Linked DNA regions of Thalassoglobus sp. JC818. The protein of the gene in region 2 binds, or shares a complex with, the protein of the main gene of each other region. Links are inferred from orthologs where the notes say so. Each region holds a gene or a part of one and is shown on either strand. Other genes may lie near its edges.

Evidence for each region.
Region 1: AB1L42_RS08415 (region 2) and odhB share a complex: the UniProt entries of both Bacillus subtilis proteins name them as parts of the 2-oxoglutarate dehydrogenase (OGDH) complex. The link is inferred for Thalassoglobus sp. JC818 from one-to-one orthologs.

What each region holds. Positions count from the first base shown.
Region 1 is NZ_JBFEFI010000004.1:545,981-557,732, forward strand. What follows is about bases 4,241-7,170. They hold odhB (2-oxoglutarate dehydrogenase complex dihydrolipoyllysine-residue succinyltransferase), read left to right. Parts: upstream 4,241-5,070; coding sequence 5,071-6,270; downstream 6,271-7,170. Other genes in these bases: AB1L42_RS13245 (aminotransferase class I/II-fold pyridoxal phosphate-dependent enzyme), read right to left, coding at 4,241-4,746; AB1L42_RS13255 (undecaprenyl-diphosphate phosphatase), read left to right, coding at 6,842-7,170. In the rest of the region: tuf (elongation factor Tu), read right to left, coding at 1-917; AB1L42_RS13235 (prenyltransferase/squalene oxidase repeat-containing protein), read right to left, coding at 2,005-2,955; AB1L42_RS13240 (VanZ family protein), read right to left, coding at 2,967-3,431; more of AB1L42_RS13245, read right to left, coding at 3,481-4,240; more of AB1L42_RS13255, read left to right, coding at 7,171-7,615; AB1L42_RS13260 (carboxy terminal-processing peptidase), read right to left, coding at 7,795-9,888; AB1L42_RS13265 (GTPase domain-containing protein), read right to left, coding at 10,217-11,752. UniProt on the Bacillus subtilis protein: E2 component of the 2-oxoglutarate dehydrogenase (OGDH) complex which catalyzes the second step in the conversion of 2-oxoglutarate to succinyl-CoA and CO(2).
Region 2 is NZ_JBFEFI010000003.1:126,291-138,443, reverse strand. Bases 8,823-12,153 are described here. They hold AB1L42_RS08415 (2-oxoglutarate dehydrogenase E1 component), read right to left. Parts: upstream 11,843-12,153; coding sequence 9,023-11,842; downstream 8,823-9,022. Other genes in these bases: AB1L42_RS08420 (HAMP domain-containing sensor histidine kinase), read left to right, coding at 8,823-8,940. In the rest of the region: AB1L42_RS08450 (DUF87 domain-containing protein), read left to right, coding at 1-906; AB1L42_RS08445 (hypothetical protein), read right to left, coding at 1,041-1,394; AB1L42_RS08440 (hypothetical protein), read left to right, coding at 2,193-2,933; AB1L42_RS08435 (response regulator), read left to right, coding at 3,166-4,869; AB1L42_RS08430 (hypothetical protein), read left to right, coding at 5,143-6,066; AB1L42_RS08425 (bifunctional riboflavin kinase/FAD synthetase), read right to left, coding at 6,130-7,062; more of AB1L42_RS08420, read left to right, coding at 7,363-8,822. UniProt on the Bacillus subtilis protein: E1 component of the 2-oxoglutarate dehydrogenase (OGDH) complex which catalyzes the decarboxylation of 2-oxoglutarate, the first step in the conversion of 2-oxoglutarate to succinyl-CoA and CO(2).

The DNA.
Region 1 (11,752 bases), on a different replicon or contig from region 2:
TGAGGATTGATGGTCTTCGGAGCAGCCAGAACTTGTCCGCGTTCAACATCTTCCTTACGAGTTCCGCGAAGAAGGATACCAACGTTGTCGCCAGCTTTTCCTTCGTCGAGAATCTTGCGGAACATCTCAACACCGGTGACGGTTGTTTCTTGAGTGTCACGCAGTCCGATGATCTGAACCTTTTCGCCAACTTTGACGATTCCGCGTTCAATACGACCGGTTACAACTGTTCCACGACCTTCGATCGAGAAAACGTCTTCGATCGCCATCAGGAACGGCTTATCAGCTTCACGAGCTGGTTCTGGAATGTCCGCATCGAGAGCGTTCATCAGCTCGCCGATACAAGCATTCTTGTCAGCGTTACCTGGATCATCGAGAGCTGGCTTCGCTGAACCACGCACGATTGTGACGTCGTCGCCTGGGAAGTCGTAAGTGTTCAGCAAATCGCGAACTTCCATCTCGACGAGCTCAAGAAGCTCTTCGTCGTCGACGAGGTCGCACTTGTTCAGGAACACGACGAGAGCAGGCACGTCCACCTGGCGAGCCAGCAGAATGTGCTCGCGAGTCTGTGGCATTGGGCCGTCCGCAGCCGAAACCACGAGAATCGCACCATCCATCTGAGCAGCACCTGTGATCATATTCTTGACATAATCCGCGTGACCTGGACAGTCGATGTGTGCGTAGTGACGGTTGTCTGATTCGTATTCAACGTGACTCACAGCAATAGTCACGGTTTTGGTTTCATCGCGAACCGTTCCGCCCTTAGCAACCTCAGAGTAATCAATCGCCTGAGCCAGCCCTTTTGTCGCCTGCACAGCCAGAATCGATGCTGTCAGAGTAGTTTTTCCGTGGTCGATGTGACCGATCGTCCCAACATTGACGTGCGGCTTTGTCCGTTGAAATGTTTCCTTCGCCATGACTAGCGCTCCAAAACTCCGTAAGTTCTCATAAGTGGTACCATGCGACCAACACAGTCGCGAAAGTCAGCTTCGACGCTTGCAGCACGCCTGACTACGTCGACACGGCAAAACCGGGTGGGTGCCGGTAAGCTGCTGGCGGGACTTGAACCCGCGACCTCGTCCTTACCAAGGACGCGCTCTACCAACTGAGCCACAGCAGCATAAACAAAAATCCGTGACGGCAAGCCGAAGCCCACCACTCACGGAAAAGAGCGGGTGAAGGGAATCGAACCCTCACCACCAGCTTGGAAGGCTGGAGCTCTACCATTGAGCTACACCCGCTGACTAGCAATCTGCTGGAATCATGAAAACCGAAGGGCACTCCTGTCAACTCACACAGCACTTCGCGTGTAAATCAGAAAGAAATTCCCACAGCCTGCACAATACGTCGCCGCGAACAATCCACTTCACAACAACAAACTGCCGAAATCCACGACAGCAAAAGCAACCGTATCAACGCCGCACCGCGACAAGACAAACTCGCACACAGCACGACAAACGCATCAAAAACATGGGGGCGGCAGGATTCGAACCTACGAAGGCTAAGCCATCAGATTTACAGTCTGACCCCGTTGGCCGCTTGGGTACACCCCCAAAAGTTTTATGCAAACCAGAGAACTTTCCGTCCCCTCTCTGCAAGAGCTAGCGGAGGGATTCGAACCCACAACCGCCGGTTTACAAAACCGGTGCTCTGCCGTTGAGCTACGCTAGCGGACGACCGGGTTGCAAGCCGCGAAGTATAGCGGTGACTCTTCCGCGTGCAAGGACTAATCTCATCAGTGCTTACGGAGTTCCGGCGAACCGCGATTTATAGCGAGGTCGTTGCGATGCTTCAAGCCGTCTTGCCACTTGAATTGCAAGCAATCATGAACATTTGAGAATCGCCAACCAGCCTCACTTTGAAAACGACAAAAATCGCCTGATCCATCAGCTCCGCGATGACTCTGCTCAGGAGAGATGGGAGCAGTAAACCGCTTTCGAAGTGCCTCCATTCAGCGACTGAACGAACAAGTTTGCAAGCCGATCATTGAAGAGACCGACGCAGTCACGAGAGGTTCGGGCTTTCTTCAGCGAGAAGCGCTTTCACTCCCAGCCCGTAAAACGTGTATTCAACATCGGCAGACTCATCCCAGGTCGCTGCGCGATATCCCCCGGTCGGAAATTCAAGTTGCGTTTCGAGAAGCTCACGTAACTCTGCCTGATTGAGCAATTCACCCAACCGGAGATCCTGAACGGTCAACAACCCAGTAAACGTCGACAAACTATCGGTAAACGGGACTCGAGAATTGGCCTGAAATCCGCCTTCATCGCCGCGAACATCCCGCAGAAACGCCCGCACGTCGTCGCAAATTTCATCGTCGACGGCATTCAGCTCCTGCAAAATTGCAACTGCAGCTGCGGTTGGATTCGTTCCGCTTCTCCTCATGGGAGCAATTTCAACGAACCCGCCATCATCTCGCTGGCGGTCATACAAAAACTGAATCAAAGCATTCGGCCGAGGAACTTCGCGCCCCAAGAGTTGATAGGTAAGCAGAACCAGAAAGGAGTGATAAGTACTGCCAGAAGAGCCTTCGACTGACTTCGCATACCCGCCGTCGCTTGTTCGCACTTCTTCCAATCGAGCCGAGACTAGATCCGGAAAGTCAGCCCCCAGTTCTTCGAGCAGGTCCTGCCCCGTGGCAACCTGCACTGCAAGTGCGGTGGAAAGCCAGTTCATCAGGTCGATGACCCCCAATCGCAAGGGATCATGCTGCGAGAGAAAACTCGCCACGGAGTTCGTGACGTCCGTTGACATTTCACCCAGCATGACCAGTGCACGAACAGCAAAGCTGGTGTAATAGAGGTCAGAATCTCCTTCACGCCCTGCAAACCCTCCATCGCTTTTTTGAAAGCCGAGGACGAAGCCCGCGTGACGCGACCGCCATTCCGGAGTCGTTTCGGAGAGACCTTCCGCCAAACGATTTCCGAGACGAATCAGATAAGGAGTACGCGACATCTCAGAATGACTTATTTTGCGACGGAGTCGACCGAACTGGAATGCGCTGGATACCCGAGTGCATTGGCAATTCGCACCGAACCTTGAGGAAGCCAAAGCAAACCGCGTTGCAAGACTAGCAGACCTGCGATCGCTCCGAACCCGTCAGAAACCCAGTCGAAAAAATCAGGTTGTCGCCCGACTGGTCCTTGCAGAATCTCGTCAATGGCGGCGAATAGCAGCAGCCCAAACGCCAGAGAAACCACCGGAAGCCGCAGCTGATGCCGCTCCAGGAAGACCATTCCACTGAGCACAGCGAGGACGAAGTAAGCCCCGAAATGCAACAACTTGTCATAGGAACTTGTCACGCCTTCGAACCCTTCGGGAACAGGTGTGTGAGTGAAAAAGAAAAGCGTCGCTGCATAACACAGCCAGACGATGCGAATCCCCCAAACCGCTTGGGAAGGGCTCTCCAGATTGTCTGACACACGACGCATTTTCACTTCCAAATCGAGTTCCTGAAGGGAAACTTCTTACTGGTCGAGCTTACGGCTCAGGATAAGGGTTTGCCAGCTGGAATTCCGGATGATTCTTCAGATACTCGTTCACGCGATCGACTCGCGAAAACGCGACTGGCAAGAATTCCAAGGCTTTCGCCAAGCGGTCATTCGGTTCCGCACAGCTAAATCGCAAGAACCCGTGACCAGCCTCGCCAAAACATTCTCCGCCGAGACAGGCGACACCGAACTCATCATCCGCAGCTTCCAGAAGATAGAGCGCCAATCCATGACTGGTGATTTTTAAGCGGTTACAAATGGGAGCCACGTTCGGAAAGACATAGAATGTGGCTGTCGGATCGAGTGTGTGGATTCCATCAATTTCATTGAGCCCACGAGCCAGCAGCTGAACCTTCTCCTGAAATTTCGCCATTTGAGCATCGCGTTCTGCGTGATCAGACTGCAAAGCGTGCATCCCGGCGATCTGCACAATCGGTGGTGTACACGACAGAGTAGTGTTGATCATCTTGGCAATTGAGGTCGCGATCGGTTGTGCCGTCACGGCAAATCCCAACCTCCAGCCGCTCATGCTGTACGACTTGCTGAAGGTGTAAGCTGCAACACACTGGTCCATCATGCCGGGATATTCAAGAATCGACCGATGTCGTCCTCGCCAGACCATGTGACAATAGGGCTCATCGCTGAAAACCGCGATATCTTTGCCGCGAATCATATCGGCGAGGCCGGAAAGATCCTCATCCGTCGCAACCCCTCCAGTCGGATTGTGAGGCGTATTCAAGAAGATTGCTCTCGGGCTGGGAGAGTCAGATAGAAAGCGTTCGACGTCCTTGAGATTCGGACGGAATTCGTTCGACTGCTCGAGACTGCTGAAGACTGGCTTCGCTCCCCGACGGAGGATGTTGGGCAAATACGTCGGGAAATACGGGCTGAAGACGAGAACTTCATCTCCCGGATTCAGAAATGCTTCGCAGAAAAACTGCTCGAAGACTTTGGCCCCCGGCCCGACAACGACGTTCTCGGCAGTCGCGGGAATCTGAAATTCCGACTTCACAAACTCAGCCGCAGCAGATCTAAACTCAGGCAAGCCAGGCGAGGGACAGTAATGCGTCTGATTCGATTCAATCGCAGAAACACCAAATCGCTTAGCGGAAGAAGTACTCTCGAAAGGACTGTCGCCAATCTCCAGCTCCACAACATCCTTCCCAGTTGCCTTCAATTGCTTGGCGACCGCCAGGACGGTGAAGGCTGTCTCGACAGTGAGGGATTTGGCAAATTCGCTAAGTTGAACTGTCACCGATATTTGTTCCTGCTGAGGCGAGCATCTCGTTGTTTTTCGACGGTCCTATTCGAGCACCAGACACCCTGCGAGTCAACTGCGCGAGGGTGGCTGTGCGATCAGCATGTTTGAATAAGTCCGGCAAGGTTTTCAAAATTCTTCTTCGCTTGGACTCCAGCAGGCGGAAGCCGATCACTATCATTCGATGACACATCGTCCCGAGGTGCGCTCTCGGAGAAGGTGCGCCTGAACGGCGAAATCAGTTTCATCCAGAATGTGGTCGTAGTTTGCAGCATCCCTCCTACCGAGGAATCTGCTCAGTTGTCTAAAGGTCGATGCAGCATGGCTGTTGAAATTCGAGTCCCGTCCGTTGGAGAGTCGATCACCGAGGTCTTCATCGGTGAGTGGTACGTCAAGGAAGGGGACTGGGTCGCCGCCGATCAGGATCTGGTCGGTCTTGAAACGGACAAAGCAACATTTGACGTTCCCTGCCCGGAAGGCGGAACGATTACTTCGATCTCGAAGACCGCAGGCGAAACAGCCGAGATTGACGAAGTCATCGCAATGCTCGAACCGGGTCCCAACCCAAATGGAGCAGGCTCAGAAAGCGATGGCCAGAAGTCGGCGCCCGCCGCACAGGAAGCCTCGAAATCAGCTCCGGCACCGGCGTCTTCTGGATCAGCAGGCGGTCATCCGATGCCAGCTGCGGAACGCCTTGCTGGTGAAAACAACATCATCGTCAGTCAGGTTTCGGGTTCCGGACCGGGCGGACGAATCCTCAAAGAGGATGTTCAACGCGCACTGACGACCGGCCAAACTGCAGATATCTCTGTCGCTGGAGCACGAGACGAACGTCGAGTGCCAATGTCTCCGATGCGACAGACGATCGCTCGACGCCTTGTGGAAGCACAACAGGGAGCTGCCCTGCTGACGACCTTCAACGAATGCGACATGAGCGCGATCAAAGAACTTCGCTCGGAATACCAGGACTACTTCGTCAAGAAGTTCAACATCAAACTCGGGTTTATGTCCTTCTTCGTGAAGGCCACGATCGACGCACTTAATGAATTCCCAGCCCTGGCAGCTCAGGTCGACGGTAACCAATTGATCTACCGCAATTACCATGACATCGGAGTCGCAATCGGGTCCGGAAAAGGCTTGATTGTGCCCGTCATCCGAAGCGCCGAACGTCTCAGCTTCGCAGAGACCGAGCAGTCGATCTCAGACTTTGCTCAACGGGCCAAGCAGAACAAAATCGGCCTCGACGAACTCGAAGGCGGAACATTCACAATCACGAACGGTGGTGTCTATGGATCGTTGCTTTCAACTCCGATTGTGAATCCTCCTCAGTCAGGCGTGCTTGGAATGCACGGCATCGTGGATCGACCAGTCGCAGTCGACGGTCAAGTCGTCATTCGCCCCATGATGTATCTCGCTTTAACGTATGATCATCGCGTCGTAGACGGACGAGAAGCGGTTTCGTTCCTCGTCAGAATCAAGCAGACGATTGAAGACCCAACCCGGTTGCTCCTCGAAGTCTAGAGCAAGTTGCTCTTTCCTGTGCACTCGCTCGCGCTGTTTCACAACTTAAAAGGCTGTGCTTGCTCGTGCGAGATCGTGCACACCAAATCAAAAATGCTCTAAGGACTCTGTCGTCACTGCTCGAACAACGCCCGTTAGACGATTGTTCATTTCAGAGTGAGCCGACGCTCTTGGATCTGAGACCGAGAGTAATAGAAAACCCCGGTGTCGAAACTCGACACCGGGTCGGCCCGCCCCTGTGCTCTGAAAGCTTCAAAGCACACTTTGCCCATATCTTCGAAAAGACGCTTTTCAAACGACTACTGCTCAGAAATCTCTTTAAGAGAGTTTTTGCACCGCGTACGAATGGGCAATCCCGTAACGATGGCTTCGGGACGACCAAACTCGGTGCAATGTGACAGACGCACAGAATGCTCCTGCGGTTCATATTTTCTGGTCAGATTCCTCAGAAACTGCTGGTCAAAGCGTGACCCGTGAAATATGAGTCCGAAACCGTGCTTGTTGAGTGCGGCCTTTCTGACAAAGAACTTGTGCCTTTTCTTTTCCCCCGCTGCAGCTGAGAACGAATTCCATGGAACTTTGGGAAGTCATCATCCTCGGAATCGTGCAGGGCATCGCGGAGTTTCTTCCGATCAGCTCGTCCGGCCATCTCGTGATTCTCGAGTCGCTGCTGGGTGGCGAACTCGAAAACCTCGAATTGAACGTCGCTCTGCATTTCGGGACGTTAATGTCGATTCTGGTTGTCTATCGGAAGGATCTCATTCCGCTGCTTTTTGACATTCCAATGATGTCGAAGATCGTTCTCGCAACGCTCCCCGTTGTTTTCTCTGGGCTGGTTCTGAAGGACCTTTTCACTGCTGCGTCTTCGAGCGCATTTGTCGCGGGAATCGGGCTTCTGATCACGGCTGGTTTGCTGTTGATCACCCCAAAAATTGATCGAGGGACGAAAGGGCTGGAGCAAATGACCAATCGAGATTCGCTCGTGATCGGGCTGTTTCAAGCGGTCGCCCCAATGCCTGGGATTTCTCGCTCGGGAAGCACGATTGTCGGCGGACTTTTGTCTGGAGTGAATCGCGATGCAGCAGCAAGATTCAGCTTCTACATCGCAATCCCTGCTCTGCTCGGAGCGACCGTTCTCACTCTCAAAGACATTCTGGAGGAAGGCACCTCGGGGACTCCGCTCTCAACAATGGCTGCTGGTTGCGTTGCGTCCTTCGTTGTCGGAATCGCTTCCCTGAACGCGCTGCTCAAAATCGTATCGAAGGGCCAAATTGTCTGGTTCGGAGTCTACTGTGCCATCATGGGACTGATCGTCATCGGCTGCTCTTCCGCCGGCTGGCTGTAACTGGTCGACAGTATTCTCGTTGCCGAATACCTTGCAGATCAGAATATGTTTTCCGGTCACAAGTCTCTGGCAGTCACATTGTTGGTGCACAGAACCGAAAGAACTGACTACGAAAAAAGCACGCTCCAAGAGTTCTTGAAGCGTGCTCATGTGAACACAGTGCCGAATTGGTATTCGAATCAGTTCAGCACGGTCAGATTTCCTCTCAAAGCTGCGACATAGTCAAGCGCGATGTTGAGAGCTTCGTTGTTGTAGTAGTTGTCAGGGAAGATCGGTTTTTCGTCTTCGTTGACTTCGACCTCTTCTTCTTCCTCAGCTTCTTCATCCGCTTTGCTGGCAGCTCGATCTGCCGCTCGTTCTTCTCGCACTTTGACTTCATTCAGAGACAAATTCGTTCGATTCTTTTTCTCGATATAACGAGCGATTGAACGTTCGACGCGTTGGAAGTCTTCATCGCCTTTCACGCGCACCTGACTGTTCTGAGCGAGCGCGGAGATCAACGCCGGGTTCACCGAACGTTCTTCGACGTAGTTGGCTGATCGAATTTTGTCGAATGGCAAAGCGTTGTCGAGGAAGGCTTCCCCGAGATCCCAGTGATCAATCAGCGATGGCAGAACGATGTCCGAGCGGACTCCTCGGTTCTGCGTGCTGTCACCTTTTACTCGATAGAACTGCTGAATCGTCAGCTTCAATTTTCCGCGATCATCCGGCCGAGTCAGTCGGAACGGACGCTGAGGAGCGACATCCATCAGATTCTGAACTGTTCCTTTTCCGTGAGTTGTGGTGTCACCGATGATCAATCCGCGGTGATAGTCTTTGATGACTCCCGCGAAAATCTCTGAAGCCGAAGCTGAGAGGCGGTTACACATCACAACAAGTGGGCCAGAGTAGGAGACACCTGAGTCTTCATCTTCCAGCACGCGGATGTATCCGCTTGGCTCTTTGACCTGAACAACCGGGCCACGGTCGATGAAGTGACCGGAGATTTCAATCGCTTCGGTGAGCGATCCGCCCCCGTTGTTTCGCAAGTCGATGATGACAACATCAACCTGTTCACGAGCGAAGACAGACAGAACTCGTTTGACGTCCGCGGAAGCACTTTTGAAGTTGGCCACTCCACCGGAAGCTCCAGCGAAGTCACGATAGAACGAAGGAATGCTGATCACTCCGACGCGACCCGGACGTCCGAGCCGATCTTCGGTGTTGATGATCTCACCTTTGACTTCCGATTCCTTCAGTTCGATCTTCTTACGGGTCAAATCGATGACTCGAATTTTCCCGTCATCGTTGTTCTTGACCTGAAGTCGAACGACAGTTCCGCGTGGTCCTCGAATCATGCGAACGACGTCGCTCAGCTTCATTTCGAAGATGTCGACAATCTCGCCTTCTTCCTGTCCGACGCCGATGATTTTGTCTTTGACTTTCAATCGGCCGTCATCTGAAGCTGCCCCACCGGGAACAATCGAAGCGACAACGGTGTATCCATCGTCTGCCTGAAGAGCAGCACCAATTCCGTCGAGCGACAGTCGCATCTGGATTTCGAAATCTTCCCAGCTTTGTGGTGACATGTAGGAAGAGTGTGGATCAAAGACGGTCGCCAGTGCTGTCAGGTATCGTTCCAGCTGATCGACCATGTCGTATTGAGTGGTGGCCAACAGGCTGTTTCGATATCGCTTGTGGAGGCGTTCTTTCGGATCGAGAGTTTCGGATTCCTCTTCGTCACCGTCTTCTTTCGATTCTTCATCTGCCAGCTTGAACTGGAGAAGTTCGTACTTAACGCGGCGACGCCAACGGTCATCCAATTCATCGGTCGTCTTCGCCCAGGTCAGCTTGTCTTCATCGGTTTCAATTTCTTCATCGATGCTGAAGTCATGATCCTTTTCGACCCACTGATTCGCGACTTCCATCTGACGAGCGAGGCGTTCTTTGTAGGTATTGAAGACTTCGTAAGCGAACTCAACGTTACCCGCTTTGATCTCGTCGTCGAGTGTTGTGCGATGATCCTCGAAATGCTGAATGTCTGATTCGAGGAAATACAGCTTCAGCGGATCGAGATCTTTGATGAAGCGGTCGATGAGCGTTTTGGAAACGTCATCGTTGATCTCCTGACGATTCAGATGATATTTCGGAATCATTTTGGAGACGAGAATCGCGGTCTCAGCATCTGCCGGATCGGCCGAAGAGAGTTGCTGGGCGAAATAGGTAGAAATTCCCAAAACGACCATTGCGAGTGCGGTAAAGCGTCTGATCCGTGCAGCGTCTGTCCAAGCCATTCTTTTTGCCTACACAAAGATTACTGAGTCAAAAAAGATTCGAGCAGAGTGTCCATCCTTTGATACACATCTGAGCAATGCTATCCCAAGTCCAGACTTACAGCAAGGTGCGGTTTTCAAGAGCCAGTTCGGAGTCCTGATCGCGACCATCTCAATCTGACGACATCTACTCGAAGAATTGCTCAAATCTTTCGAGTTTTCTGATGGCGAGTCGCACCATTTTCGCTGTCCTGTGACTGCTTGAAGAGTTGAAATCGCATCTGCGACGAAATCTCGTTGACAGTTTCACCGCACTCACTTGGACTTAGCGGACAAGCAAAACGAATGTCTAGCGAGTGCGCTGAGTCCCTTCATCAAGGAGCAGGTTGACCACTTCCATCCCTGAGTTCTTGAGTTGAGTCAGCAAAGCTCTCCAGCGGTCCCGATCGAGATCTTCCTCGTAAGCCCGGAGCAGCCCGACCGATTTGCCGACGTTGAGCGACTGCGAAATGGCTTTCACCAGACCGGGGTCGACGTTGTAAACTCGATCGTGGGCTTCGTCAGAACAGACCGGAACGACGTCGACAATGAAGTCTTGAAACAACTCTCGCGTCGCATTCACAGCGTCGCGAATGCTTTCCCCTTTGGCTGACTTTGGATTAGTCAAATCATACGGAGGATCCCATTCCATCACCGGACTCAGAAGGTCAATGTGCGTCAAACAAAGAATGATGGGCGGTGGACGGTGTTTTGAGTTCTGAGTGGCTGCCGCCTGAATCGATCGAAGGACTTCCAGATCCGCAGTCCGGGCGGGCTGGTGAACATCAATCACCAGAAGAACAATGTCTGCCTCGGCGATCGCAGCTTTCAGATGCTTTTTGTGAACCGTAGGGGCATCTGCGTCGGCGTATCCGGGTGTATCGAGCAGTGTGACAGTCTCGTTCGTCTCCGGCACCGGGATGACATGTCGACTCACCGAGTGAGTCGATGGCACCGCATCGGTGACAGTTTCCCTTCGACCAAGCAGCGAATTGATCACGCTCGATTTGCCAGCGTTCGTTTGCCCGATCACAGCGATCACGACCGATTCGGGGATAAACTTAGGCGTGTCGACTTCTGTTAGTCCGTCAACTTTCGTTCCGTTTTCGTTTTGGGGCTCTTCGTCACGTTCGAATGCCTGGCGGTAGCGAAGAGCGCCCCGACGCAAACGTCCGCTGTTCATTTCGATCAGGTAAAAGCCCATATGCCGCATGAACTGCAGATAGACAGTGGCGAGAACCTCGCCTTTGAGGTCTTCGGTGATCGGTCCGAGTGTGAGCCGTGACGTCACGAATTTTGCAGCATTCAAAGGATTCCAGATGACGCTCGCTAACCATCCGGCATCGCTGACCCGCTTCACCCACTTCGGTGCTTCGCCCAATGCCCTCCACTGTTTGATCGTGACCATATGGCTTCCGGGAACCGAATCCTGAAACCAGTCTTCCAAGTCATCGACGGCCAGTCGAATCGCTGCCAGAACTTCAACTGCGGTCAATGACGAGACCGGATTGTCGGCATCCGGGTGATAGTGACGTGCCAAATCCGCCGCGAGTTCCTGCGACGATTTGACGTAGAACTGGATGTCCGTCAGTTGCTGGGTTGTGAGATTTTCAACCTGCTCCTGGTGTTTCCGCACGATGCGATTGGCGGTCTCGTCGTTGGGAGTCCAATGGTTTGCCGTCTGTGTCGAATCTTCTGTGAGAAGTTTTCGCTTCCAGAAGATGTTCACGAGATAAGCAGCGAGCCAAAAGATCGGGATGATCCACCACGTCCAGCGGAACAAACCGGTCTGCCACAAAGCGTACGCGCCGAATCCAATGTAGACCACCACTGGCAATAACAGCAT
Region 2 (12,153 bases):
GTCTACACCCCCGCTTTGCTCGCGCAGGGAACAGTCCACTACGTCGACTCGAAGTCGAACGTCGATTGCTGGCGAGACATCAGTTGTATTGTTCCGTTGAGCGAAACCGTTTCCGTCCCACGTGATCCATGGTCGAGCGGCACGTTGAGTTCAGGTCACGACTTCGAAAAGGACGCGCGTGTCGCTGACGGAGTGCGTTACACCGGTACTCCGAAATCATGTGGTCGCAAAACGTCTTACAGAAGCTGGAGTGCTTCCTTCAAAACGTATCTGTATCGAGAACAACGTCTCCATCTTCTCTTCTGCGACGATCTCGATAAGTATTCCCGGCCAGAAGACCGAGAAGGTGACTTTCGGGCTCAAATTCGCCAACTTGCACGAGAAAAACGCGACCTCGAAATCGCCAAGCTTCGCAAGAAATACGAGTCAAAGATGCAAACGCTGCAAGAGCGTGTCCGAAAGGCCGAGCACCGCGTTGAAGAAGAAAAAGAGCAAGCCAATTCTGCGACGGTTTCTGCAGCGGTCTCCATCGGAACGTCAATTCTGGGAGCATTGTTCGGGCGAAAGACATTCAGCAGCACGAACGTCTCCCGTGCTGGAACAAGCATGCGCTCCGCATCGCGAGCTGCGAATCAACGCGGAGACATCCGAAGAGCTGAAGCTGAAGTCGACAAGCTGCTTCAGGATGTTCACGACCTGGAAGCGGAACTCAACGAGCAACTCGACGAGATTCGCGAAGAGTATTCAGATGAAGAAATCCAAATCGAAGAGTATTTGATCAAACCTCGCAAAAGCGACATTTCTGCAGAGCCGGTCGCAGTCATCTGGCTTCCGCACACAATCTCAGCGGATCACACACTCATCCCTGCTGCTGATCCATGGATGGAAGCTGATTCTGCGAACTGATGACTGAACATTGAGGAGAAGAAAGCTAAACCTGGAGCATTTTCTGACTTTGTGTGCACGATCTCGCACGAGCAAGCATCGCCTTCTAACTTCTGAAACAGTGCAAGCGAGTGCACAGGAAAGAGCAACTTGCTCTACGGAGCAAACGGATACTGCGGGCCAGTCAGATCGATTTCTTCTTCGCGATTGCCAGTGAGAAAATCCGAAATGCGTCGCAATCGGAGCTCTCCCGTCGCCTTATTCGGAGAGCTCGAAGCGAGTCCCGGAGAAACGGTTGATGTCGCAGCCCGGTCGCTTTGAGAGTCTTTGACCAGATGGGCTTGAGACGGATCAAACTTGGCACTGGTTGACCGACGAGGAAGCAAATCGAACCCAAAGAATGGCATCGGGGAATTGCTGTTCATCTGAAACCACGTGTTCCCAACGGTACAGCCAGACAGGAACATCGCTCCCCATGCGATCAGGCAAATTGAAAGCGACCTCTTCATGACTCTTTCTCTCGTAAGTTGCACTTGCCTGAGTTCTCGATTGGATTGATCGATCTGGTCCTGGTCGACCTTGCTTGAGCGAATTCGCGAAGACCGTTTCAACAAGTGCTTGATCCCTATTCGGACTGAGCAGGGAGCTCAGTGGACCCGGGCCAAATAGAAACAGACTGCAATGCCTGACATCCCGAAGAGATCATGGGAAGCACAATAAGGATCGCGGCAGCAATCGTTTTGATTCTGTTCATCTCCACTTCCTGCGGTTGCGATGAAAAGGAATTCATTCGAAATCACGATCGTCTTGATCGCAAGGACCGGGGGTGATCCGGGAATTGATGTCGCAGGAGGAGTCGCCCTCGCTGCTGACAATTGGAAATCCGGGGGAGCGGAAAGATAACAATTCAGCCATCGGCTTCTAAACCCCAAAACAGGGCCGCCGAACGCTTTGACCGCCGATCTGTCGATTTTGCCGAAACGTTCATCCCTGTTTCCGCCAAGCTTGCCGAACGGCATCCTTCAGCCGGATTGCTGTCGAAAGACCTGTTGCGTGACAGCATCACGATGCTTTTTTGCAACGCGGTAGCCTCTTCGATTCGGTCATCGCTCACATCTACACGAATTGCCCTAAGGGTTTTCCCGTAAGGAGATAGCGTAGATTCCCGATCAGCTTCCCAGCCTCCTCAGAGGAGGAAAAACTCATTTTCCATCGAGCGGAATCAAGATTGCGTTTCCGCAAATTGCATCGAACACGTTTCGAAGCGGCGATCCATCAATTTGCCCCAGCGATATGAAGTTCCGTCAATGAATCTCCGAACGATTGCAGATTTTACAGTTCTACTCGCTCACCGAGGTCGGCAGCTTTCAAACACTCCGTCGACCAGCGATCTCGTCGACCGCCTCGAACTGGCGAGTTTGATTGACTCGTTGACAACGCAGCTGAATCAAAACGTCCACGCGACTCTCGGCTCTCCCGCGATTGACAGCGAGACAGCTCGAAGACTCTGCGAAGACCTGCTCGTCTTGGAATTTTGTCTTCGACTGACATGCTCTGAAATGCTCTCGGCTGACTCGCTGGAGCTTCCGGGAATCGAACATGGAGACCACCCGCTTTGGCTCGGTGCTTTCAAGAAGGTCGTCGAAGAATCAATGCTCGCTGCTCGGACGAATCTCAGCGAGTCAGACCACCTTCAAATCCTCAAACTCCAGCGACGATTGAGCGCCTGGACTGATCAACTTCTGGCTGCTCGAGGGAACACATTCTGGTCGGAACATTTCATTCACGATGCGTCTCGTTATGAGCAGTTTCTCAAGGATCGCAATCCAGCTGAAAGCAGCGAGTCGGTCAAACTTCGCGAAGTGCTGGAGAGAGCTGCCTGCCAGATGATTGTCCCCAATCGCGTATGCGACATTCACTCTCCAAAAGCCGAGATCATGAGTCTGCTCAAGTCGATTTCGAAGCTGGTTTCATGGGATCAACGAGCAAGTGAGGACTTGTCAACACGTACTCGACGCCGAATTATTGATCAGTCGCGTTGTGCGTGATTTTCGAGTGCGTTCCCGAACGGAAAACGTGATCCAAATTTCTCATGAACTTCATTTGATTTCTAGAATATTTTGAAACTCGGAGTGATTCCGGTGGTCACCAGTCTAGACTCAAACAGAATCGACCGATACAACCGATAGGAGAGTGATTGACGTATCTCTCGAGATCGACGCTCCCTGTCGTATCGCATTACCGTTTGGGTGGACTGTTTCGATGGAAGTTGGGGCATCCGTGTCCGAGCAACCTGAACTTCTGATTCTCTCCGATGGCGAGTCCCCCATGTCTTCGGTAGCGCCGGGATTGTTCTCGCACTACCGCCTGACCGAGGTAAACAGTGTGGCTGAAGCAATCAGTCGGCTGACGGGTCCGAATCCACCCGAGTATTGTCTGGTCCCAGGCCATTCGAACTCCATCACAGAGACGATCGATTGCGCCTCGCTTCTGGCCCAACTACCCGACGCCGTCCTGAAGATCGATCAATACGAGCAAATTGTCTGGGCCAATCGGGCTGCCCATCGACTCTTGAACATCCCCGTCAACGGAGAAGTCTCGCTCCCCAAGTTATTCGACTTGTGGAGTCAGGCACAGATCGTCGGACCGGATTTCTGTCCGGTCAATTCAGTCATGGCGACGGGGAAACAAGCGAAAACAACCGTCCGGCTCGACGAGAAATCATTCTTTGAATTCACAGTCACCCCCATCCCGGGAAATTCCCCTTCGGGCGGGAAACTGCTTCTGGCAACTCTTCGTGAAACGTCAGACGAAGTTCTTCAGCAGCAGAAGCTGGACGCCGTTCATCAGGCAGGGCTCGATCTCGGCGATCTTGATCGGGAAGACGTCCTCGACCTGTCGACTCATGAACGCGTCGAGCTGCTCAAATCCAAACTGCTCTACTACACCCAGGAACTCCTCGAGTTCGACACCGTCGAGATTCGGATCGTCGACCAGGAAACCGGTCACCTGAAACCGCTGCTTGATTTCGGAATGGACCCGACCGCAGCAACTCGCGAACTTCTGGCCTCCCCGCAAGGTAACGGAGTTACCGGTTTCGTCGCCTCGACCGGCAAGAGTTATCTGTGCGAAGACACAACAAACGATCCGCTCTATCTTCCCGGAGCAGCTGGAGCCAAGAGCTCGCTGACGGTGCCTCTGATTCGGCACGATTTGATTCTCGGAACATTTAACGTGGAAAGCCCACAACCGGGAGCCTTCACAGCGACGGACCTTCGTTTTGTCGAGCTGTTTTGTCGGGAAGTTGCGATTGCTTTGAATACACTCGAGTTGCTGGAAGTCGAGAAAGAAACGTCGATCGCAGCCAGCACGAAGCGGATGCTTTGCGAAGTCGCAGATCCTGTCGACGAAATCCTTTCCGACACATGTTGGATGTTCGAACGCTTTAGCGCTGGCGACTCCGAAACCAGCGACAGAATTCGGCGAATATTGAATCACACACAAGACATTCGCAAACTCATCCGCGACAACAGCGTGAACTGCAATGCCGAGAGCGTTCGCTCACCGAAGCTCGGAAACGCTCATCCGCACCTGATTGGCAAGCGAGTTCTTGTGGTCGACATGGACGTCGAAGTCCGCAAGAGTGCTCACGAAATCATGGAGCAGTACGACATGACCGTCGATGCGGTTCGGACTGCTGATGAAGCTCTCCGAATGGTCCGAACTTTCGCGTATCACGTCGTCATCGCTGACAAAAGCCCGCCTGATATGAAGGGCTCCGAGATGTTCCGCTCGCTGCGCGAGATTCACGAACATCTTCCAATCATGCTGATGACCGGATTCGGCTACGACGGCGAGCACACACTCGTCAAATGCCGAGAAATGGGAATGCGAAAAACGCTCTATAAGCCGTTTATCGTTGATCAGTTGATCAAATCCATTGAGGATGCCATCTCGAACTCGACCGGTTCAGTCACTCTTTAGTGACGGTATTAAGGCGGTCATGGCGAATTTGCCTCAGCATTCGCAGCTTTCATCGCACAGAATGCGATCATGTGGGTGCAGCCAAACTCTGAAAATGGTCTAATCGGCGTTCTCGTTTACTCTGAACCGTAAGTGTTTCGAAGACCGCTCGATTCACAGTCACCGGGAGCAACCTGAGCGTTCAACACGTTCGACCAGCGTCTCAACTCATCACCCGACATCTCCTCGAAGTTGATGCCACGAACCTGTTTGCTCCCCATCGGAAATTGACTGATGACAACTGCTCGTCCCCAATTCCTCTCCTGCGATCCTATCACCGGAGCCCCAGCATCGGCTCCTTCCGACTCCGAAGCAGTTTCGTTCTGGATACTGGGACATTCACAACATCAGAAACTCACGGAAGCGATTCCGACAGAGGTCCTCGAATCAGCAACCCAGCGACAAGAAATCACACTCGTCCCGATCGGAGCCGAAGGCGAGTGGACGTGGCACCGCCTTCCCCGCGTACTTGCACCACTCATCGGACCAGTCACAAACACCGCATTCGTTCTGGTCCCGCAAGAATCGGCTCAGCTGATTGAAAGCCAGAACCTCTGGGAAGATCTAGCGACGGACAACTCATCGCTGGCCGTTCGCGATACAATTCTCTCCAATCAGTTTTTGGCTCCGGAACTTCCGGACCTGGCTCCCTCGCACCGACGACTTCCTTCCTGGCTTCGAAGTCGCATTTCAACGTTCCGACCAGAGCGCGTAATCTCTGCCCCGGACGAACATGCGATTCGGGCTGGATTGCTTCAGATCCATGATCAACTCGAACCGAGTCACGTCGAATCACAGCATTGTCAGGGCGACGGCGTTCATGTCGCAGGTGATTACTGGCATGGGATTATGCATCGTCGAGAGCCCGATTATCACAACTCCAAATATTGGTTTCGGCGTGTCGGGGAGCACCCATGTTTTCCACAACTCGCAGAGATCGCTTGCGACGTCTTCGACAACACAGACGACTCGCAATCCGACCAATGGAATGTGAAACTGACGAGTTCCGGCTGGAATCCGAACGGATTCGTTGACCTGTGCGAACAGACTGCTCGCTTGCAGGGAACTCCTCTTGAACTCGCTGCTCGGCGCATTCAATGGTTCGAAATGATCCTGCTACTCAGCCAGACATTCACCGACTGCACTGGTGAAAGTTAGATGGGATTTTCAAACTCAGATTGATGCCCGCGATGGAAAGACGCTCGACTCAGCCGCGACCGATCAGTTTTCGAGGAACTTGAGAACCGCTTCACTCGTGGCAGCGACATCTTTGCGAATCTGCTGTTCGAGTTGTTCGCGCCCTTCGAAAGCCACCTGCCCCCGCAGTCGATCAAGAAACTTCAACGTCAGCAACGTGGAGTACAAGTCCTTCTGGAAGCCGATCAAATGCGCTTCCACCTTCTTCTCATCCCCTGAGAAAGTCGGGTTTCGGCCAACGCTCACCGCGGCCGGGAAATCTCCATCGTCCGTGGTCGCCACGCAGGCGTAAACCCCCTCGGCCGGGATGATCGTCTCGATCTCCGTCAGATTGGCTGTCGGAAACCCAATCTGCCGTCCTCGATGCTCACCGTGAGTCACTCTCCCCTGAAGTTGATACGGGCGGCCGAGTTGGGAGTTGGCGTCAAGAACATCCCCATTGGCCAGCGACTTCCGAATCAAGCTGGAAGAGACCATCTTTTCGCCCAGCTGCTCAGGCTGAATGACGCGAAGGTCTATCGAATGCTGCTGACACTCTGCCCGAAGCGTATCAATCGAGCCGGTTCGCATCTTTCCGTAAAAGAAGTTGGGCCCCTCGACCATTCCGCGAGCATTCAACTGTTCGATAATCACGCGTCGAAAGAACTCGTCCGGGCCGAGACTCAACAGTTCCATGTCCGTCGGATACGCGATCACGTGATCGACGCCGAAGTTGTGAATCAGCCGTGACTTTTCTTCGAGAGTCGATAATCGAGGCGGTGCTTGCTCCGGTCGGAGAAGTCGGATCGGATGCGGTTCGAACGTCATCACGACACTCGGAACGGATGCTTCGCGCGCCTGTTCGATCAATGCTTTCAGCAGTTGTTGATGGCCGAGATGAACGCCATCGAAGTTTCCGATCGAGACGAAGCCATCACAGGCAGCATGGGAATCAGCGAATCCGCGAAACAATGTCATATCGACCGGGGGAACTGCTCGGTTGGGAACAAAACTGATATCAAAACACGTTGATTGAAACCTCCGAGGAGTGTCGCTCGTTCGCGATCGACTCTCGGCAAATCAATAATCGATCCGCATTGTACGGGTTTGTTCGAGCAAGGCGAGTTCAGCGTTCGAAAACTCGCTCTCCGAATTTTTGGGCTCAGGTTGCCCCCTCGAGAATGGAAAAGGGGTATTGAATCCGAAAATAACGTGATACAATTTCTCGAGCAGATCACCGGAAGATATCTACGAACTGCACACAGGAAGGACCCCATCGTGCTGTTGACGAATTCGATGCGCCGCAAGCTGGGCATCAACCTGGCTTTGGTGGTGCTGATGCTCCTCCTCTTCTCGGTCAGCAGCCTCCTGGGAATTGTCTCCTACAGGCGGATGGTGAGTGATCTCGCATTGAGCATCACCAATATCCCACGACGCGACGAGCTGGTTGCCACGCTGACATCGCTCGTCAAACCGCTTCAGGCACCCATCCCCGGTCCGACCGCTCCGGTTTCCTCTCAAATCGATGCTGCGAAAGCGCAATACCGTCACTTTGGCCAGGTTTTCAGCGACGTTGAGAAACGCGTGGCGACGTTTCAGCAACAGTGTCACAACCTGCCGGAGAGCCTGCGTCCGAGCTATCCCGAGGAGAGTTCCTACAACTCAATGTTTCTGACGGTTCATAACCGACTCGCCCAACTGCGATCCGAACAGGATTTCGTTTTTGACCCGAGACTCCGTCAGGAATTTCATCAGGACGTGATTCGATGCGTCGCTGAACTCACGTCAATTGCAGAAAAACTCCCCGACCCATCCAACCGGCTCGGAGAACGCCTCAAGGAAGCCAGCGAAGACTATAAGTTTCACTTTCGGATGGTGATGGCCACGGGGCTCATTTCGCTGGCGCTCTTTTCTCTACTCAGCTACTGGACCTGGAAATGGATTTTCGCCCCAATCCATCGACTGACTGTCGGAGTCGACAAAATTTCGAGCGGAGACTACGGATTCCGCCTGAAGGTAGACACAACGTGCGAACTGTCTCAAATGGGACAAACGTTCAATAAAATGGCGGCGAAAATTGAACAGGACCAGCGAGACAAAGAACGCGAAATCGCCGAGCGAAGCAAGCAACTGGTGCAGTCCGAACGACTCGCCGGTGCTGGGTTCCTTGCTTCGGGTGTAGCTCACGAAATTAACAACCCGCTCACAGTCATTATGACGGCCGCGAGTGGACTCGAACGTCGATTAACCGATGACGTTCTCGAGTCGATGTCGGAGAAAGACCGAAAACGCGTTCACGATTATCTTCAGTTGATTCAGTCCGAGACCGAGCGATGTGAACGGATCACCAAAAAGCTACTCGACTTCTCTTACGGAAACGGCGACGAACGGAATCTCTACGACGTCGTCGCAGTGGCTCAGGAAGTCGCCTCGATGGTCGGCCACCTGAGTAAATTCCAGGATCGAACTGTCACCGTGAATCGCACGGAACCGCTCCACGCTTGGGTCAACGGACCGGAAATCAAGCAGGTAGTTCTGAATCTCGTGGCCAACGGCCTGGATGCCTGCACCTCTGGCGGACAAGTCGATATTTCCATCGAAGAACTGGTTGACGATGTCCAAATCACCATCGCTGACAACGGCTGTGGAATGTCTCCGGAACAACGGCAAAAAATCTTTGAGCCGTTCTTCACGACGAAAGAGATCGGCAAAGGAACCGGGCTTGGCCTGTCGATCACGCACCGAATCGTCGCCGACCATTACGGAACTCTCGAAGTCGCCAGCGATGGTCCGGGACAAGGGTCCACTTTCACCCTCCGGCTCCCCAAACGGGAAGCCCGATCAAACGCCGCTTAGACCATCCCTTTTTCCGTTGCGATCACACGCAAACGAAACGCAGTCGGACAGTCCAAGCGAGTTCTATACTCGAAGCATCGTGCTAGTCTTCGATCTGAAACGCTGCCTTGAGAAGCAAGTCTTGTTCGAACTTGTGAGTCCGTGACGATCCGGTCGCTGGGCTCGCCGAAGCTGGTCGGCTGATTCGCTCGAACGGGAACCGCTTCAGGAAGCGTTCGCCGAACCGAATTCTAAGGAACCCCCACGCTCCCATATTCGATGGTTCTTCCTGAACCCAAGCGACTGGAGTTCCGTCAGCGATCGGGGCGAGAAGTTCGCGAATCCATTTCGTCGGGAACGGATAGAGTTGCTCGATCCGAACGATCATCGAATGCTTGTCACCGATCTCCGCCCGACGCTCGATCAGGTCGTAGTAGATCTTTCCGCTACAGAGAAGAATCTGTTTAACATCCTCAGGCTTGGGAGCTTCAGGATCCGGCAGCACGCTTCGGAATCGACCTTCTGAAAGATCATCCAGCGACGAAACACAATCTTTGTGACGTAGCAGACTCTTCGGCGTCATCACAATCAGCGGCTTCTTCCACTTGCGGAGAACCTGTCGACGAAGCAGGTGGAAGAACTGTGCAGGCGTTGTTGGCTGGCAGACTTGGATATTGTCTTCGGCAGCGAGGTTGAGGAATCTTTCCAGTCGAGCACTGGAGTGCTCCGGTCCCTGACCTTCGAAGCCGTGAGGTAGAAGCATGACGAGGCCGCTCAAACGGTCCCACTTATCCTCTGCACTGGCGATAAACTGGTCGATGATCACCTGAGCAGCGTTGACGAAATCTCCGAACTGCGCTTCCCAGACGACAAGACCTTCCGGACAGTCGAGGCTGTAACCGTACTCAAACCCGAGCACGCCAGCTTCTGAGAGAGGACTGTTGTGGAGATTCACGTACCCACGTTCATTGATAATGTTGTTGAACGTGACAAACGCCTCGCCGGACTCAAGATCATAGAGCACGGCATGTCGATGACTGAACGTTCCTCGGCGAACGTCTTGACCGCTCATGCGCAACGGGCGATGTTCATCGAGAATCGAAGCAATCGCAAGAACCTCGGCACATCCCCAGTCGAGGGGCTGTTCACCATTGGCCATTGCCAGACGTGCTTCAAGAATTCGCTGAGCTTTCGGATGCGGTCGGAACCCTTCAGGAAGTTCGACGAGCCGACGAATCAGCTGGCTCATCTTGTCTCGATTCATCCCGGTAATCGGAGAATCCGCTTCTTTCGCTGGTCCGCCATGATAGCCAGCCCAGATTCCTCCCCAGTGATCGACACATCGAATGAAGTCGTCGCGGCGAGCTTCGGTCAACTCTGCTTCGAGTCGTTCACGACGATCCTTTTCAATTTTCTCTGCTTCCTCGCGGGTCACTCCTCGCAAATTCAGCAAGCTGTTCATGTACCCTTCAAAGACTGTCGGGTGCTTGCGAATCTCTTTGTACATCACAGGCTGAGTGAATGACGGCTCGTCGCCCTCGTTGTGACCTCGTCGTCGATAGCAATACATATCGATCACAACGTCGCGTTTGAACTTCTTGCGGAAATCGAGAGCAAGATTCACAACCTGCGCGACAGCTTCCGGATCTTCACCGTTCACATGGAAGATCGGGATTTGCAGCATCTTCGCGACGTCCGTCGCATAAGTCGTCGACCGCCCCTCACGCGGAGTTGTGGTGAACCCGACCTGATTGTTGACGATGATGTGAATCGTTCCGCCGGTGCGATAGCCAGCCAATTCGCTGAGGTTCAGCGTCTCCTGAACGATCCCTTCCCCGGCAAAAGCGGCATCACCATGAATTAGAATGACCGCTCCGAGTTCCCGCTTGAAATCACGAGCACGATCCATTTTCGCCCGCACTCGGCCCTGTGCGACTGTATTCACGAATTCGAGGTGACTCGGATTGAAACAAAGCGACAGGTGAACGCTCTTGCCGAGAGAAGTTTCCCAGTTCCAGCTGTAACCGAGATGGTATTTGACATCGCCGCGGCCAATTTGCAGCTCGGGGTCTGCGTCGTCAAACTCTCGGAAGATGACGCGAGGACTCTTGCCCATGATGTTCGCGAGCACATTCAAGCGACCGCGGTGTGCCATCCCAATAACAATCTCGCGAACGCCCTGATTGCCTGCCTTCTCGATCGCCATATCGAGCAGAGGAATCAAACTCTCCGCACCTTCGAGAGAGAAACTCTTGGCCCCCACGAACTTTCGAGCGAGAAACTCTTCAAAGACAACGGCATCTGCCAGCCTTTGGAGAATTCGCAACTGCTCTGACCGTTCGAGTTTGATGCGATTTCCGGTTTCTTCCATTCGCTGCGCGAGCCACAGGCGAACTTGCAAACTGTCGATGTGGAAGAATTGCGCGCCGATGCTTCGGCAGTATGTCTGCTTCAACCAGTTGATGATCCCCCTCAGAGTCCGCGTCGCTGGTCCACCAACCCAGGATGTCGAGACTTCTCGATCGAAATCGTCCTCACCGAAACCGTAGAATGCGGGGTCCAGTTCCGGAGGGCTCGGACGTTCGGATCCCAGTGGGTCGACCGATGCCAGAATGTGACCACGAACACGGTAATTCCGAATTAACTGGTCGAGACGCTCCTGACGGGCTGCTTCGTCCAGTTTTCCGGCCGGCCCCTGATAAGGAATATCCGTCCCGAGTCCCGGAGGATTGAACATTGAACGCGACGGAAATGGGCTGGAAGCTGTCCAGCCGCCACTGAGTCGTTCATCTCCATTTTTGAGAGAATCAAAATACTCTCGCCATTCCACGTCGACCGAATTCGGATCGAGGAGATAACTTGAGAAGAGATCTTCGACGAAAGACAGGTTTTGACTGCCGACGGAAACAGGTTGCGAACTCACGATGAACGCTCCAAATGGAGTCTGCAAAGGCTAAGCGAGCACTGCAGCGATTTTGGCCGCAGGTTTCTTAAATTCAATGCCGACATCAAACAAAAGAGATTGATTTTTCGGAATGGAGTTCCTGCCGAACGAGAGAGGCACAAAAGGGACATTCCGAATGACCATCACAAGACAATAATTGACGTGAAGACAACAGAGACCACATGCAATGGTCGAAGGGACAGATCGCATCCGCAATCACAACTTGGACACTCGTCTCGGAAATGATTCCGGGACTTTGCGAATCAGGTTGACTGAGCCAACTGCCATCA